Regions from separate parts of the Xanthobacter pseudotagetidis genome, predicted to be linked through region 2. Evidence: riboswitches for the same ligand, from Rfam matches in the RefSeq annotation. Region 2 holds a riboswitch; the other holds the start of a gene.

Region 1 (6,867 bases), 460 kb from region 2:
GATGGTGCTGCTGCCCTCGGTGCAGAAGACCCGTGAGGAGGCCTTCAAGGAGTGAGCCTTGCGGCGCGGCGGCGTACCGTCGCCGTGCCGGCTGGACCGATCCGACGACCGGCAAAAAAGTGCGCCTCCGCTCTTGTAAGGGCGGGGGCGTTTTGCTAAACGGACGCCTCCTTCCGGGGCCACCCGGAACGGGCGCATAGCTCAGTTGGTAGAGCAGCTGACTCTTAATCAGCGGGTCCTAGGTTCGAGCCCTAGTGCGCCCACCACTTATCCCCCTGAAATCGATGCGATTTTGGAGCCGCGAGGCGGAGTGGCGGCCCATCGGGGCCGTCCCCACCGCGCCGCCTCGAAGACGAGCGCGCCGGGCCTGCCCCTCCGGCTGCGGCGCCCCCGCGCTTGCCATGACCGGCCAGAAAGCGCAGCGGTGGCCTCGGTGCGGCGCGCGCAGGCGCGTGCCGCATGGGGTGAGCGCCGAGGCCGCGCCGCCTTCAGCGCGCCGCGCCGATGGCCTCTGCGATCAGGTGCGCGGTGCCGGCCGAGAGCGTCCAGCCGAGATGGCCATGGCCGGTGTTGTACCAGACGCCCGGCCGGCGGCCCGGTCCGACGCGCGGCATCATGGACGGCGTCATCGGCCGCAGCCCGGCCCAGGGCTGGATGCGCCCGGTGCCGACGCCCGGGAACAGCGTGCGCACCCAGCGCACCAGCGGGGCGATGCGCTCCGCGCGGATGTCCCGGTTCTCGCCCGCGAACTCGGCGGTGCCGGCGACGCGGAAGCGCTCGCGCCCGAGCCGGCTGGTGACGATCTTGGTGGCGTCGTCCAGGAGGCTCACCCACGGTGCCCCGGCCTGGCTTTCCGCGTCGTCGAGATGAACGGTGATGGAATAGCCCTTCACCGGATAGATGTTCACCCGGTCGCCGAGCTGCGCGGCGAGGGCGCGGCTGGCGATGCCGGCGCAGATCACCACGCCGTCCGCCTCCAGCACCTCGGCGGCGCCCGCCTGCGGGCCGGCCTGGGACCAGCGGATGCGCACGCCCGCCCCATCGGCCGTGACCGCCTCCACCTTCGCCTCGTGCAGGAATGCGACGCCCTGCCTGCGGCAGGCATGGGCGAGGCCGCGCGTGAACCTGTGGATGTCGCCCGTGGCGTCCGAGGGGGTGTAGAAGCCGCCATGGAACGCGCCTTCCAGCGCCGGCTCGATGGCGCGCATCTCCTCCGGCGTCACAGCGCGGCGCTCCAGCCCGCCTTCGGCCAGGAGCGCGTTGACCCGGCCCGCATGCTCGAAGCCGGCGCGGTCGCGGTAGACGTGGAGGATGCCGCGCTGCTCCAGGTCGAAGTCGATGTTCTCGCGCGCGGCGGTCTCGATCAGCAGGCGCCGTGCCAGGACCGCGAGCCGCGCGGTCGCGACCGTGTTGGCGCGGTAGTTGCGGATCTCGCCGAGGAACTCCGCGATCCAGGAATACTTGTGCCAGGACGGCATCGGGTTCAGCAGCAGCGGCGCGTCCCTGCGCACCATCCATTTGAGGCCCTTGGCGATGGTCGAGGCGTGGTTCCACACCTCGGCATTGCTGGCCGACAGCTGGCCGCCATTGGCGAACGACGTGTCCATGGCGGGATAGCGCTCGCGCTCGATGACGCTGACGCGGTGGCCATTGCGGGCGAGCGCATAGGCGGTGGTGACGCCGGTGATGCCGGCGCCGATGACGGCGAGATGGGACATGGCTTCCTCTCGAAGCGCACGGGGACAGGAGGAGCGCCGAAGCGCCCCGGCGAGCCCCATCTGTCCCGGCACCTGAGAGCTTAATCCGCCGCCGGGAGCGCGCGGCTCCTGGCGGAAGATTTCCCCTTCGGTGGGCGCCCCGCGGGAGATTGTCCCGCCAGCGCCTCTCTCCAGATCGTCCTGCCGCGCGGTCCTTCTGCCTGAGAGTTTCCTGGGGCGCTTGCTCCGTCGGCGCCGCCCCGGCGGCAGGCGCCCGAGCGGTCTCTCCCACGCGACATGGTCGGACGCGCCTTTGTCCCAGAGATCGCATTGCGGCGCAACAGCGGCCGCCGGCCTCGCCGCCGCGCATGTGGGCACATGGCCTCGCAAAGGCTTGAAGCTACATGATCCACGGTCCATGAAAATTTTATTCAAGTCGTTTGACTTTTATGAAAATGATTGTCTATCCTCACATCCGGTTCTTCCAGACCCCGTCCAACGGGGCACCTTTTCCAGAGGATCGGAACAATGAACGTAGCTCTCGACCGGCTGCGACGGGCAGCCGCGTGCGCCGTCGCCTGCCTTGCGCTCGGCGCCTCCCAGGTCCAGGCGAAGGACGAGGTGTCCGTCGCCTTCATCGGCCCGCTCACGGGCGGCGTCTCCGCCATCGGCATCGGCGCGCGCAACTCCGCGAGCCTCGCGGTCGCCCTGCGCAACCAGGACCCCAAGGCGAAATACACCTACAACCTCGTGGCGCTGGACGACGAGTGCAAGCCGAACGTGGGCATCCAGGTGGCCACCAAGGCGGCGACCGACAAGAAGATCATCGGCGCCGTGGCGCACTATTGCTCGGCCGTCGCCATGGGCACCGTGAACGTGTTCCACGAGTTCGGCCTGCCCGCGATCGTCTGGGGCGCGGTGCTGCCCGAGATCACCAGCGGCAACGACTTCGACGAGGTCTTCCGCGTCAACGGCACCATGCTCAGCCAGGAATTCACCGCGTCGAAGTTCATGACGCAGCAGGGCTTCAAGACCTGGGCCGTGATCCACGACACCACCGACTACGGCAAGGGCCACAACAAGTATTTCACCAAGTTCATCACCGATGCCGGCGGCAAGATCCTCGGCAGCTTCGGCGTCTCCTCGGACCAGCAGGACTTCACCGCCGAGCTCACCCAGATCAAGGCGCTGAACCCGGACGTGATCTACTTCGCCGGCCTCGCCCCGCTCGGCATCCGCATCCGCTCGCAGATGGACAAGCTCGGCCTCGGCGACGTGCAGTTCGAGGGCGCCTCGGGCATCGTCTCCGACACCTTCGCGGCCACGCTCGGCCCGCTCGCCGAGGGCGCCCTCGCCTTCCATGCCGGCGTACCGATCGCCAAGCTGCCGGGCGGCCGGTTCTTCATGGCCGAGTACGAGAAGGCCGGCTTCAAGGAGCCGCCGGAAATCTGGGGCCCGTTCTCCTTCGCCGCCATGAACCTGCTCCTCGACACCATCGAGAAGGTCGGCCCCAACCGCAAGGCTGTGGTCAAGGCGCTGATGGACGTGAAGGACGCCGCCTCCATCGTCGGCCCGATCACCTTCGACAAGGACGGCCAGAACGAGCTGGCGCTCATCACCACCTACATCGTCCAGGACGGCAAGTGGATTCCCTGGGAGCAATCGGAATACGCCACCGGCCAGCGCAAGCTGAAGAAGCGCCCGTGAGCCTGCCGCCGCCCCCCGCGGGGGGCGGCGCCCCGACCCTTCCCGCATTCACACCGGAGCCGGTTTCTCCATGGACATGGCGGCGCTGAGCCAGCACGTCACCAACAGCCTGATGCTGGGCATGATGTACGCCCTCGTGGCGGTTGGCTTCACCCTGTTCTTCGGCGTCCTCGACGTCATCAAGTTCTCGCACGGCGACGTGCTCATGGTGGGTGCGTTCGCGGCCTATACCGTGGCCGCCGCGCTCAGCGCGTCGGGCATCGCCGCCAGCTCCTTCGCGGTGATCGCCCTGGCGCTCGCCGGGGCGATCCTCGTGACCGCGCTGCTCGGCATCCTCATCGCCCGGGTGCTGGTGCTGCCGCTGAGGCAAGCGCCCGCCCTCAACGTGCTGCTCATCACGCTGATGGCCGGGACGCTGCTGCGCGAGGCGGTGCGCCTGTTCTATCCGGACGGGGCCAACCCCAAGCCGTTCCCGCGCCTGCTGCCCTCGGGCAGCATGGAGCTCGGCGCCGTCAGCCTGCGCTATGACAGCCTCATCCTGCTGGCGGCGGGGCTCGTGGTGATCATCGCCGTGCACGTCTTCATCAACCGCACCCGCTACGGCCTCGCCATGAAGGCGGTGGCGCAGGATTCGGAGACCGCCCGCCTGATGGGCGTCAATTTCGACCTGGTGGTGCTCGGCACCTTCGCGCTCGGCTCGGCGCTCGCCGCCGTGGCCGGCGTGATGAACGGGCTCTACTACAACGAGATCAATTTCGGCATGGGCCTGTTCCTCGGCGTCGCCGGTTTCTCGGCCGCCATCATCGGCGGCATGGGCAACTTCTACGGCGCGCTCCTTGGCGGATTCCTGTTCGCCGCGCTCCAGACCATCGGCACCGTCGCCCTGCCCATCCCCAGCGCCTACCGCGACGTGTTCACCTTCGCGGTGGTGATCCTCATCATGACGTGGCGGCCCACGGGCCTGCTCGCCGAAGCCCCGAGCGAGAGGGTCTGACCATGCCGGAGCTTCTCGCAAGACATCCGCGCGCGGTGGGCCTCGGCGCCATCGCCGCGAGCGCCGCATGGGTGGTGCTGCTGCTGAAGGGCGAGCACCAGTGGGAGGTGGCCGCGACAGGCGCGCTCGCGCTCGCGCTCGGCTGGCTGCTGCGCCGCCCGGCGCTCGCCCGCCCGCTGGCGACGGCCTTCACCGCCCACGAGGGTGTCATGGGCGCGGCGGCGATCGTCGCCGCCCTGGCCGTGGCGTTCGTGTTCCTCGACGACCATTTCAACCTGCTCATGCTGGCGAGCGTGCTGCTCACCGCCACCGTCTGCATCGGCCTCAACGTGCAGACCGGGGATGCGGGCGTCGTCAACTTCGCCGGCGCCTCGCTCTACGGGGCCGGGGCGTATGCGGCGGCGATGGTGGTGCAGTCGGGCCTGCCGCACATCCTCGCCTTTCCCTTCGCGGCGCTGGTGGCGGGCGCGATGGGGGCGGTCCTGGTGCTGCCTCTGTGCCGGGCGCGCGGCCACTACGCGGCCGTGGTCACCATCGCCTTCGCCATGCTGTTCAAGGGCTTCCTGGAGGTGAACGACGCCCTCGGCGGCCCCCAGGGCCTCCAGGTGCGCGGCATCGACATCTTCGGCTGGCGGCCGAACCGCCCGTTCGAGATGCTCGGGTACGACGTGTCGCAATACGCGGTCTACCTGGTGGCGGCGCTGGCGCTGCTCGCCGCCTCCCTGGTGCTGGCGCAGCGGCTGGAACGCTCCTGGGCCGGCCTGACCCTCGACATGGTGCGCGCCGACGAGACCGCGGCCGCCTGCTTCGGCATCCGCCCCGCGGTGTGGAAGGCGATCGCCTTCGTGTTCGGCAGCGTGCTCGCCGGGCTCTCAGGCGCGCTCTATGCCTTCATGGCGGGCTTCATCGCCCCGTCCAACTTCACGCTCGAGGACTCGCTGATCCTGATCTCCATCGTGCTCCTTGGCGGGCTCGGCAACCACTGGGGCACGCTGGTCGCCTGCCTGGTGGTGGTGCTGGTGCCGGAGAAGCTCCAGGTGCTTCAGGAATACCGCTTCCTCATCTTCTCGGCGCTGGTGGTGCTGGTGCTGCTGTTCCGCCCGCAGGGGCTGATCCCGCGCGGCGCGCGGCTCTCGGCGGGGGCGGCCCGATGACCGCGCTGCTCGAAGCCGAGGGCCTCTCGCGGCGGTTCGGCGGCATCGTCGCCCTCGACGGCGTGGACGTGACGGTCCGGTCCGGCGAGGTGCTGGGGCTCATCGGCCCCAACGGCTCCGGCAAGACCACCTTCTTCAACGTCGTCACCGGCATCTTCGCGCCCCACGGCGGCACGGTCCGGTTCGCGGGCGAGGACCTGACCGCCGCCTCGGCGCAGAAGGTCTACGAGAAGGGCATCGCCCGCACTTTCCAGCGCTCGCGCCTATGCCTCGATCTGTCGGTGTTCGAGAACGTGGTGCTGGGCAACGGCAAGAACCTCGACCGGGGGATCTTCCACGCCCTGTTCCGCAGGCGGGCGCTGGCGCGCGAGATGGACGCGCAGCTGGCCCACGTCCGCGCGCTGCTGGAGCGGTTCGACCCGGAGCTGGCCCGCGACCCGCTCCAGGCGACCGCCGGCCTGCCGATGATCCAGCGCCGGCGCATCGAGGTCTGCCGCGCCCTGATGGCCAGCCCGCGCCTGCTGCTGCTCGACGAGCCTTCCGCCGGCATGACCCACGAGGAGACCCGCCGCCTGATGGACGACATCCTCGCCGTCCGCGCCGGGATGAGCGACCTCGCCATCGTCATCGTCGAGCACGACATGGCCACCATCGAGCGCGTCACCGACCGGTGCGTGGTGTTCAACTTCGGCCGCAAGGTCTGCGAGGGGCCGTACCGCGCGGTCGTCGCCGACCCGCTGGTCCAGCGCGCCTATCTGGGGGACGAATGAGCGCCATCCTCTCATTGCGCGGCATCCGCTCCGGCTACGACCATGCCGACGTGCTCGCCGACGTCGACATCGACATCGGGGCCGGCGCCGTGACCTGCCTGCTGGGCGCCAACGGCGCCGGCAAGTCCACCCTGGTGCGCGCCATCATGGGCCTGACCCCGGCCCGCGCCGGCCGCATCCTGTTCGAGGGCGCGGACATCGCGGGCTGGCCGACGCACCGCATCGTCGGCGCCGGCATCGCCTGCATCCCCGAGGGGCGGCGCATGTTCCCGAAGCTGACGGTGGAGGAGAACCTGCGCCTCGGCGCCTACGCCAAGGGCGGACGGCTCTCGCGCGGGCTCGACCGGGTCTACGCCCTCTTCCCGCGTCTCGCGGAACGGCGCGCGCAGATGGCGGGCACGCTCTCGGGAGGCGAGCAGGCCATGGTCTCCATCGGCCGCGGCGTGGTGGCGGAGCCGCGTCTCCTGGTGATCGACGAGCCCTCGCTCGGCCTCTCGCCGCTGTTCGTGAAGGAGAGCTTCGCCATCATCCACAGGCTCAATGCC
Region 2 (6,867 bases):
CCGATCCCGCCGGCACGTTCTTCGCGGCGAGGCGTGCGAGCTGCCGCTCCACCTCCAGCTCGCCTTTCGCACGCGGCAGGTCGGGAAGCTCGGTCTCGCGCTTGTCCTTCGGAATGTCGGCGAACAGCACGTCCACGGACGCGATGCCGATCCGCGCCATCATCTCGGCGCGGTCGTCGGCGGTCAAAGGCAGATAGCGCATGATGCGTCTTTCTCGATCGAACGGGGCCGGCGGGGGCGCGCCGGCCTCAGCCCAGCGTCTCCAGGAAGGCCTTGTAGGCGTCGGCGTCCATGAGGGCGTCGAGCTCGGACGGGTCGGCGAGCCTCAGCTTCAGGAACCAGCCCTGGCCCTCGGCGTCGGTGTTGACGAGGCCGGGATTGCCCTCCAGCTCCGCGTTCACCTCCACCACCTCGCCGGAGAGGGGGGCATAGACCTCGCTCGCGGCCTTCACGCTCTCGACGACGGCGGCCTCCTTGCCCTTCTCCACCGTCTTGCCGATGTCGGGCAGCTCCACGAACACCACGTCGCCGAGCTGGCTCTGGGCGTAGTCGGAGATGCCGACCACCGCCACCGCGCCGTCGAGGCGGATGTATTCGTGGTCCTTGGTGTAGCGCACGCTGGTCATGTCTTGAGGCCCCCGGTTCAGGATTTGCGGTGGTAGCGCGTCGGCACGAAGGGCAGGGCGACGACCGAGGCGGGAAGCGCCTTGCCGCGCACCAGGACCTCCAGCGCCGTGCCCGGCGCGGCATAGGCCGGCGGCACGTAGCCCATGGCGATCGGCGCGTTGAGGCTCGGCGCGTGGCCGCCCGAGGTCACGGTGCCGACCACGGTGCCAGCGGCGGCGATCTCGGCCCCCTCGCGCGCCGGCTGGCGGCCCTCGATCCTCAGGCCGACGCGGATGCGGCCCGTGCCCTCGGCAAGCTCGCGCTGGATGCGCGCGGCGCCGGGAAAGCCGCCCTCCAGCCGCCGGCGCTTCTGGATCGACCAGGTGAGCGCGGCCTCGACGGGGGAAGTGGACAGGTCGATGTCGTGCCCGTAGAGGCACAGCCCCGCCTCCAGCCGCAGGCTGTCGCGGGCGCCGAGGCCGATGGTCTTGACCTCCGGCTCGGCCATGAGGCGTGCCCAGAGAATGGGCGCCTCCAGCGCCGGCAGCGAGATCTCGAAGCCGTCCTCGCCGGTGTAGCCGGAGCGCGACACCTGCATGGGGAAGTCGTCCACCAGCAGCACGCTTGCTTCCATGAAGCCGAGCAGCAGCGCGTCGGGGCAGTGGCGCTCCATCACCATGGCGGCCTCGGGCCCCTGGAGGGCGATGAGGGCGCGGTCCTCCACCACGTCGAGGCGCACGGAGGAGGGCAGGCGCGCGGCGATGTGGGCGAAGTCCACTTCCTTGCGGGCGGCGTTCACCACCAGCAGCAGGCGCCCGTCATTCTCGTGGCCCGCCGGACGGGTGACCATGAGGTCGTCGATGATGCCGCCGTCGTCGGCGGTGAGCTGGGAATAGCGCTGGCGGCCCTCGGCGAGGTTCAGGATGTCGGCCGGGACCAGCGCCTCGAGTGCGCGGGCGGTGGCGGCGTGGTCGCGCCCCTGCAGGATCGCCTGGCCCATGTGGGAGACGTCGAACAGGCCCGCATGCTCGCGGGTCCAGTTGTGCTCGGCGATGATGCCGTCGGCATACTGCACCGGCATCTCGTAGCCGGCGAACGGCACCATGCGGGCACCGAGCTCGATGTGTTCGAGGTGAAGCGGGGTCTTCTGGAGGGGACCCGCATTTTCGTCCGGCTGCGCCATAACAGGCTCCCGACAGGATGCGCCAATCTGGCGGCCCCGTGTCCGGGTCCGCGCGGCGCCCCCTCTGTCCGGGAAACCTGAGAGATTTCGCCTCGCCTCGTGGAAGGGCGCGGCTTACTCCTTCGGTGAGCGCGAAATCCCGCTCGCGCGGGGGGCGCTGCTTTCCAGAGGCTCGTCCCCCTGCGGCCCTTTTGCCTGAGCGGTTCCGGGGCGGTTGCGCCTTCGGCGCCGGCCGCGCCCCGAAAGGCCGCCGGTCTCTCCCGCAGGGATCGTCCGATGGCCGCGCCACCCCTGAAAGGCGAGTCGCACGGCCGAGGCGCAGCATAGGCGATAAGGCGGGGGCGTCAATGAGCCGGGGCGGGGGCAGCCCGACGCCGTCCGCCGTCCGGGAGCAACACGCGCCGCCTTTCTGTGTCATTCTCGGTCAAGTCGCCTGATTTGGAAGGCGCTGCGGTGGCGCCAACGTAGTTATCCGCGCGCCCGTGGCATCAAGCGGATAGGGACATGGACATGAGGAAATCTTCGTCTTTGAGGCTGTGATTCTGGTTGCAATTCTATTCACGGAATGGCTCCTTCCCCGGCGCGGGGTTCGAAGTGGTCGAACGGGATAGAGATTCAGCATGCGCCTGAGCCGTATTCTTCTCATGTTCCTCTGCGTCGTATCGGCGCCCGCGCTCGCCGCCGAGCGCACCATGATCGTCCTCGATGCCTCCGGCTCCATGTGGGGCGCCATCGACGGCAGGCCGAAGCTGGAGATCGCCCGGCAGGCGCTCAAGCAGACGCTGGCCAAGCTTCCGCCCACCGCCGAGGTCGGGCTCATGGCCTACGGCCACCGGGAGAAGGGCAACTGCGCGGACATCGAGCTGGTGGTTTCCCCGGCGGCGGGCAGCGGCGCGGCCATCGCGGCCGCCGCGGACAAGATGCGCTTCCTGGGCAAGACCCCGCTCACCGAGAGCGTCCGCCAGGCCGCCGCGGCGTTGCGCTCGACCGAGGACAAGGCGACCGTCATCCTTATCACCGACGGCGTGGAGACCTGCCAGGCGGACCCGTGCGCGCTGGCGGCCGAGCTGGAGAAGACCGGGGTCGACTTCACCGCCCATGTGGTCGGCTTCGGGCTGACCCGGGAGGAGGGGCGGCAGGTGGCCTGCCTCGCCGAGCGGACCGGCGGGCGCTACATCCGCGCCGGCAACGAGGCGGAGCTGAAGGACGCCCTCGCGCAGACGGTCGCCGCGCCGCCCGCGCCGAAGACCACCGCGCCGAAGACCGCCGCGACCCAGGCGAGCGTGAGCGTGCCGCAGGCGACCATATCCACCCCGGCCAAGCCCGGCATCGGCGCGGGCTTTCTGGTGAAGTGGACCGGCCCGGCCGCCACCAACGACTATGTGGATCTCGTGCCGGCCGGCACGAAGGAGATCGGCGGGGAGCTGTCCTACGCCTATGTGGAGAAGGGCAAGGACGCGGAGCTGCGCGCGCCGGGCACGCCCGGGACGTACGACATCCGCTATGTCTGGAACGGCCCCGACAAGCGCCGGGTCCTGGCGACCGGCAAGGTCGAGGTCGTCGACAGCAAGGTGGCGCTGGTCGCGCCGGCCAGCGTGCCCGCGGGCTCGGCGTTCGAGGTCACCTGGAAGGGACCCGGGCAGGCGCGCGACTATGTGGACCTCGTCCCCGCCGGCCATAAGGAGGCGGCGGGCGAGATCGCCTATGCCTATACCGAGCAGGGCAACCCCGCGACGCTCAGGGCGCCGGGCGACGTCGGGAAGTACGCCCTGCGCTATGTCCTGGAGGCCGCCGGCGGCCGCCAGGTCCTCGTCACCGTGCCGCTGGAGGTGACGGCCGCCTCGGCCGCGCTCGCCTTCCCGCCGAAGGCGCCGGCCGGCTCCGCGCTCACGGTGAACTGGCGCGGGCCGAAGGGCGCCGGCGACTATGTGGACCTCGTCCCGGCCGGCCACAAGGAAACGTCGGGCGAGACCGCCTATGCCTATGTGGACCAGTCGGAGGACGGCGAGACCGTGGAGCTGCGGCTGCCGGTGAAGCCCGGCGCCTACGTGATCCGCTACGTGCTGGAGGGGGCGGGTGGCCGCCGCGAGCTGGCGCGCGTGCCGTTCACCGTGGAGGAGGTGGCGCCCGCGACCCTGACGGCACCGGCGCACGTCGCGCCCGACGCAGCCATCGCGGTCGAATGGTCGGGGCCGAATGGCGACGGCGACTATGTGGACCTCGTTCCCGCCGGCAAGGCCGAGACCAGCGATGAGCTGTCCTACGCCTATACCCGTCACACCGACGGCAAGACCGCCTCCCTCACCGCGCCTGGGACGCCGGGGCGCTACGAGATCCGCTATGTCCTGCAGGGGGTGGATGCGCGGCGGGTGATCGTCCGCATTCCGGTGGAGGTGCGCTGAGCGGCCCATCGGGCGGGCGCGGCCTGCCCGCCCGATTGGGGTGCCCATCGGCCCCGCCTCTGATATATGCCCCCTCCGATCGAGGCTTCAGACGAAGGGGCGCAACCCATGGCGAACGTCACCGCTTTTCCCGACAAGGCCACCATCGCCAAAGAGACCGCGCGCATGCTGATCGAGGTGGAGGCGGTGCGCTTCTCCTCGGGCGAGCCCTTCATCTTCACCTCGGGCTGGGCGAGCCCGGTCTATGTGGACTGCCGGCGCCTGATCTCCTTCCCGCGCGTGCGCCAGACGCTGGTGGACTTCGGCATCTCGACCATCTTCCGCGAGGCCGGCTACGAGAAGTTCGACGCGGTGGCGGGCGGCGAGACCGCGGGCATCCCGTTCGCCGCCTGGGTGGCGGACCGCCTCATGCTGCCCATGCAGTACGTGCGCAAGAAGCCCAAGGGCTTCGGCCGCAACGCCCAGATCGAGGGCCATATCGAGGAGGGCCAGCGGGTGCTGCTGGTGGAGGACCTCACCACCGACGGCAAGAGCAAGGTCCTGTTCGTGAACGCGCTCCGCAACGCCGGCGCCGAGTGCGGCCACTGCTTCGTGTTCTTCTATTACGACATCTTCGCCGAATCGGCCGGCATCCTGAAGGACGCCGGCCTCACGCTGCACCGCCTCGCCACCTGGTGGGACGTGCTGGCGCAGGTGAAAGAGATGAACACCTTCCCCACCGAGCAGGTGGCTCAGATCGAGGCGTTCCTCCACGATCCCCACGCCTGGTCGAAGGCCCACGGCGGCGCCGCGACCACCGGAGAATGAGCGCCACGTGATGGACCTCTACGCCCTGCTGCGGCCGGCGCTCGGCCTCGTCTCCCCGGAGCGCGCCCACGAGCTGGCGCTGGCGGCGCTGAAGCGCGGGCTGGTGCCGCCGGCGCCCCAGGGCGGCGACGACCCGATCCTGGCGACCACGGTCTGGGGCCTCCGCTTCCCCAACCCGGTCGGGCTCGCCGCCGGCTTCGACAAGGATGCGTCTGCGGTGGACGCCATCCTCGGCCTCGGCTTCGGCTTCGTGGAGGCGGGCACGGTGACGCCCCGCCCGCAGCCGGGCAACCCGAAGCCGCGCCTGTTCCGCCTGGACGACGACGAGGGGGTCATCAACCGCTTCGGCTTCAACTCGCAGGGGCTCGACCCGTTCGTGCGCCGGCTGAAGGCGCGCCGCGCCGCCGGCCGGCCGGGTATCGTCGGGGCGAATGTCGGGAAGAACAAGGAAACGGAGGACGCCGTCGACGACTATTCGGCGGGCATCGCGGCCACCTGCCGGCTTTCGGACTATCTCGTCTGCAACATCTCCTCGCCCAACACGCCGGGCCTGCGCTCGCTCCAGGCCAGGGTGGAGATGGAGACGCTGATCGCCCGCGCCATCGCGGTCCGGGACGCCGCCGTCGCCGATCCCGCCGCCCGCCCGCCGCTCCTGGTGAAGGTGGCGCCGGACCTTGACGATCAAGGGCTTTCAGACGTGGCGGAGGTGGCCTTGGAGACCAGGGTGGACGGCCTCATCATGGGCAACACCACGCTCTCGCGCCCCGGCTCGCTGAAGAGCCGGTTCAAGGGCGAGACCGGCGGCCTGTCGGGCAGGCCGCTGTTTTCCCTTTCCACGGAGCGGCTTGCCGCGCTTTACCGGCTTACCGGAGGCCGCATTCCTCTGGTCGGGGTGGGCGGCATCGCCTCTGGCGCGGACGCCTATGCCAAGATCCGCGCCGGGGCGAGCCTGGTCCAGCTCTATTCGGCCCTGGTGTTCGGCGGCCCGTGCCTGGTGGCGCGGGTCAAGGCCGATCTTGCCAAGCACCTGAAGAGAGATGGATTTTCCTCAGTCGCCGCCGCGGTGGGTGCCGACGCCCGGTGAGGCGGCCTCCGCCTTCAGCAGGTCGCGGATCTCGGTCAGCAGCACCTCGGTGGCGGTGGGCGGAGGCGGTGGGGCCGCCGCGGCGCTCGCCGCCTGCTGCCGGCGCAGATGGTTGATGCCCCGGACCAGCAGGAACAGGATCGCCGCGACGATCAGGAAGTTGATGGCGATGGTGATGAAGGAGCCGTAGGCCAGCACCGCGCCCTGCTTCTTGGCGTCGGCGAGGTTCTCCGCCGTGACCGTCGAGGACAGCGGGATATAATAGTTGGAGAAGTCCAGGCCGCCGGTGACGGCGCCGATGACAGGCATGAAGATGTCGCCCACCAGAGAGGAGACGATGTTGCCGAAGGCGGCGCCGATGATGACGCCGACCGCGAGGTCGACGACATTGCCCTTCACCGCGAAATCCCTGAATTCCTTCAGCATGTTTGTCAGCATGGACCACCTCCGTGTCGCCTCGGCGCGGGTCCCCGGATGGGCGGCCGATGCCTGGCTGGAGCCGCGATTCACCGGCTCCCCGGCGCCAGCTTAGCCTGAATGCGGCGGGAAGACGCCCCGGGGGCGCGACTTATCGTGCGCGTGACGCTTTCATGACTTTGAGCGCGCCCCTGCCTATGTTAGGGAGTGCCGCCCTCGTCCGCGGGGGCGGGCCTTCGGGCTCGATGGAAACGACCCTTCACGGGCCCAACGACCCTTCACGGGCTCTCTTGGCCGATATGACGGGCAGCATGGCGAAACCGGCGAGAATGGCGGAACGGCAGACCAGCTTCGGGTATGAGGATCTC

The links. Region 2 has a riboswitch for glycine ahead of gcvT (glycine cleavage system aminomethyltransferase GcvT). Riboswitches for the same ligand answer to the same signal wherever they lie in the genome.
Region 1: it holds a riboswitch for glycine, as region 2 does, so the genes downstream of both, V5F67_RS19505 (D-amino acid dehydrogenase) here and gcvT (glycine cleavage system aminomethyltransferase GcvT) in region 2, are expected to answer to the same signal.

The regions. Positions count from the first base shown of each region.
Region 1 is NZ_CM195534.1:4,259,314-4,266,180, forward strand. Features, by position in the region: gene V5F67_RS19495 (tripartite tricarboxylate transporter permease) at 1-55, shown strand, start outside; tRNA gene V5F67_RS19500 (tRNA-Lys) at 191-266, shown strand; gene V5F67_RS19505 (D-amino acid dehydrogenase) at 489-1,778, opposite strand; glycine riboswitch at 1,897-1,998, opposite strand; gene V5F67_RS19510 (branched-chain amino acid ABC transporter substrate-binding protein) at 2,226-3,404, shown strand; gene V5F67_RS19515 (branched-chain amino acid ABC transporter permease) at 3,475-4,398, shown strand; gene V5F67_RS19520 (branched-chain amino acid ABC transporter permease) at 4,401-5,552, shown strand; gene V5F67_RS19525 (ABC transporter ATP-binding protein) at 5,549-6,322, shown strand; gene V5F67_RS19530 (ABC transporter ATP-binding protein) at 6,319-6,867, shown strand, end outside.
Region 2 is NZ_CM195534.1:4,715,946-4,722,812, reverse strand. Features, by position in the region: gene gcvPA (aminomethyl-transferring glycine dehydrogenase subunit GcvPA) at 1-202, opposite strand, end outside; gene gcvH (glycine cleavage system protein GcvH) at 249-626, opposite strand; gene gcvT (glycine cleavage system aminomethyltransferase GcvT) at 644-1,789, opposite strand; glycine riboswitch at 1,851-1,960, opposite strand; glycine riboswitch at 1,963-2,062, opposite strand; gene V5F67_RS21620 (VWA domain-containing protein) at 2,410-4,191, shown strand; gene V5F67_RS21615 (orotate phosphoribosyltransferase) at 4,300-4,998, shown strand; gene V5F67_RS21610 (quinone-dependent dihydroorotate dehydrogenase) at 5,009-6,082, shown strand; gene mscL (large conductance mechanosensitive channel protein MscL) at 6,047-6,508, opposite strand; gene fabA (3-hydroxyacyl-[acyl-carrier-protein] dehydratase FabA) at 6,829-6,867, shown strand, end outside.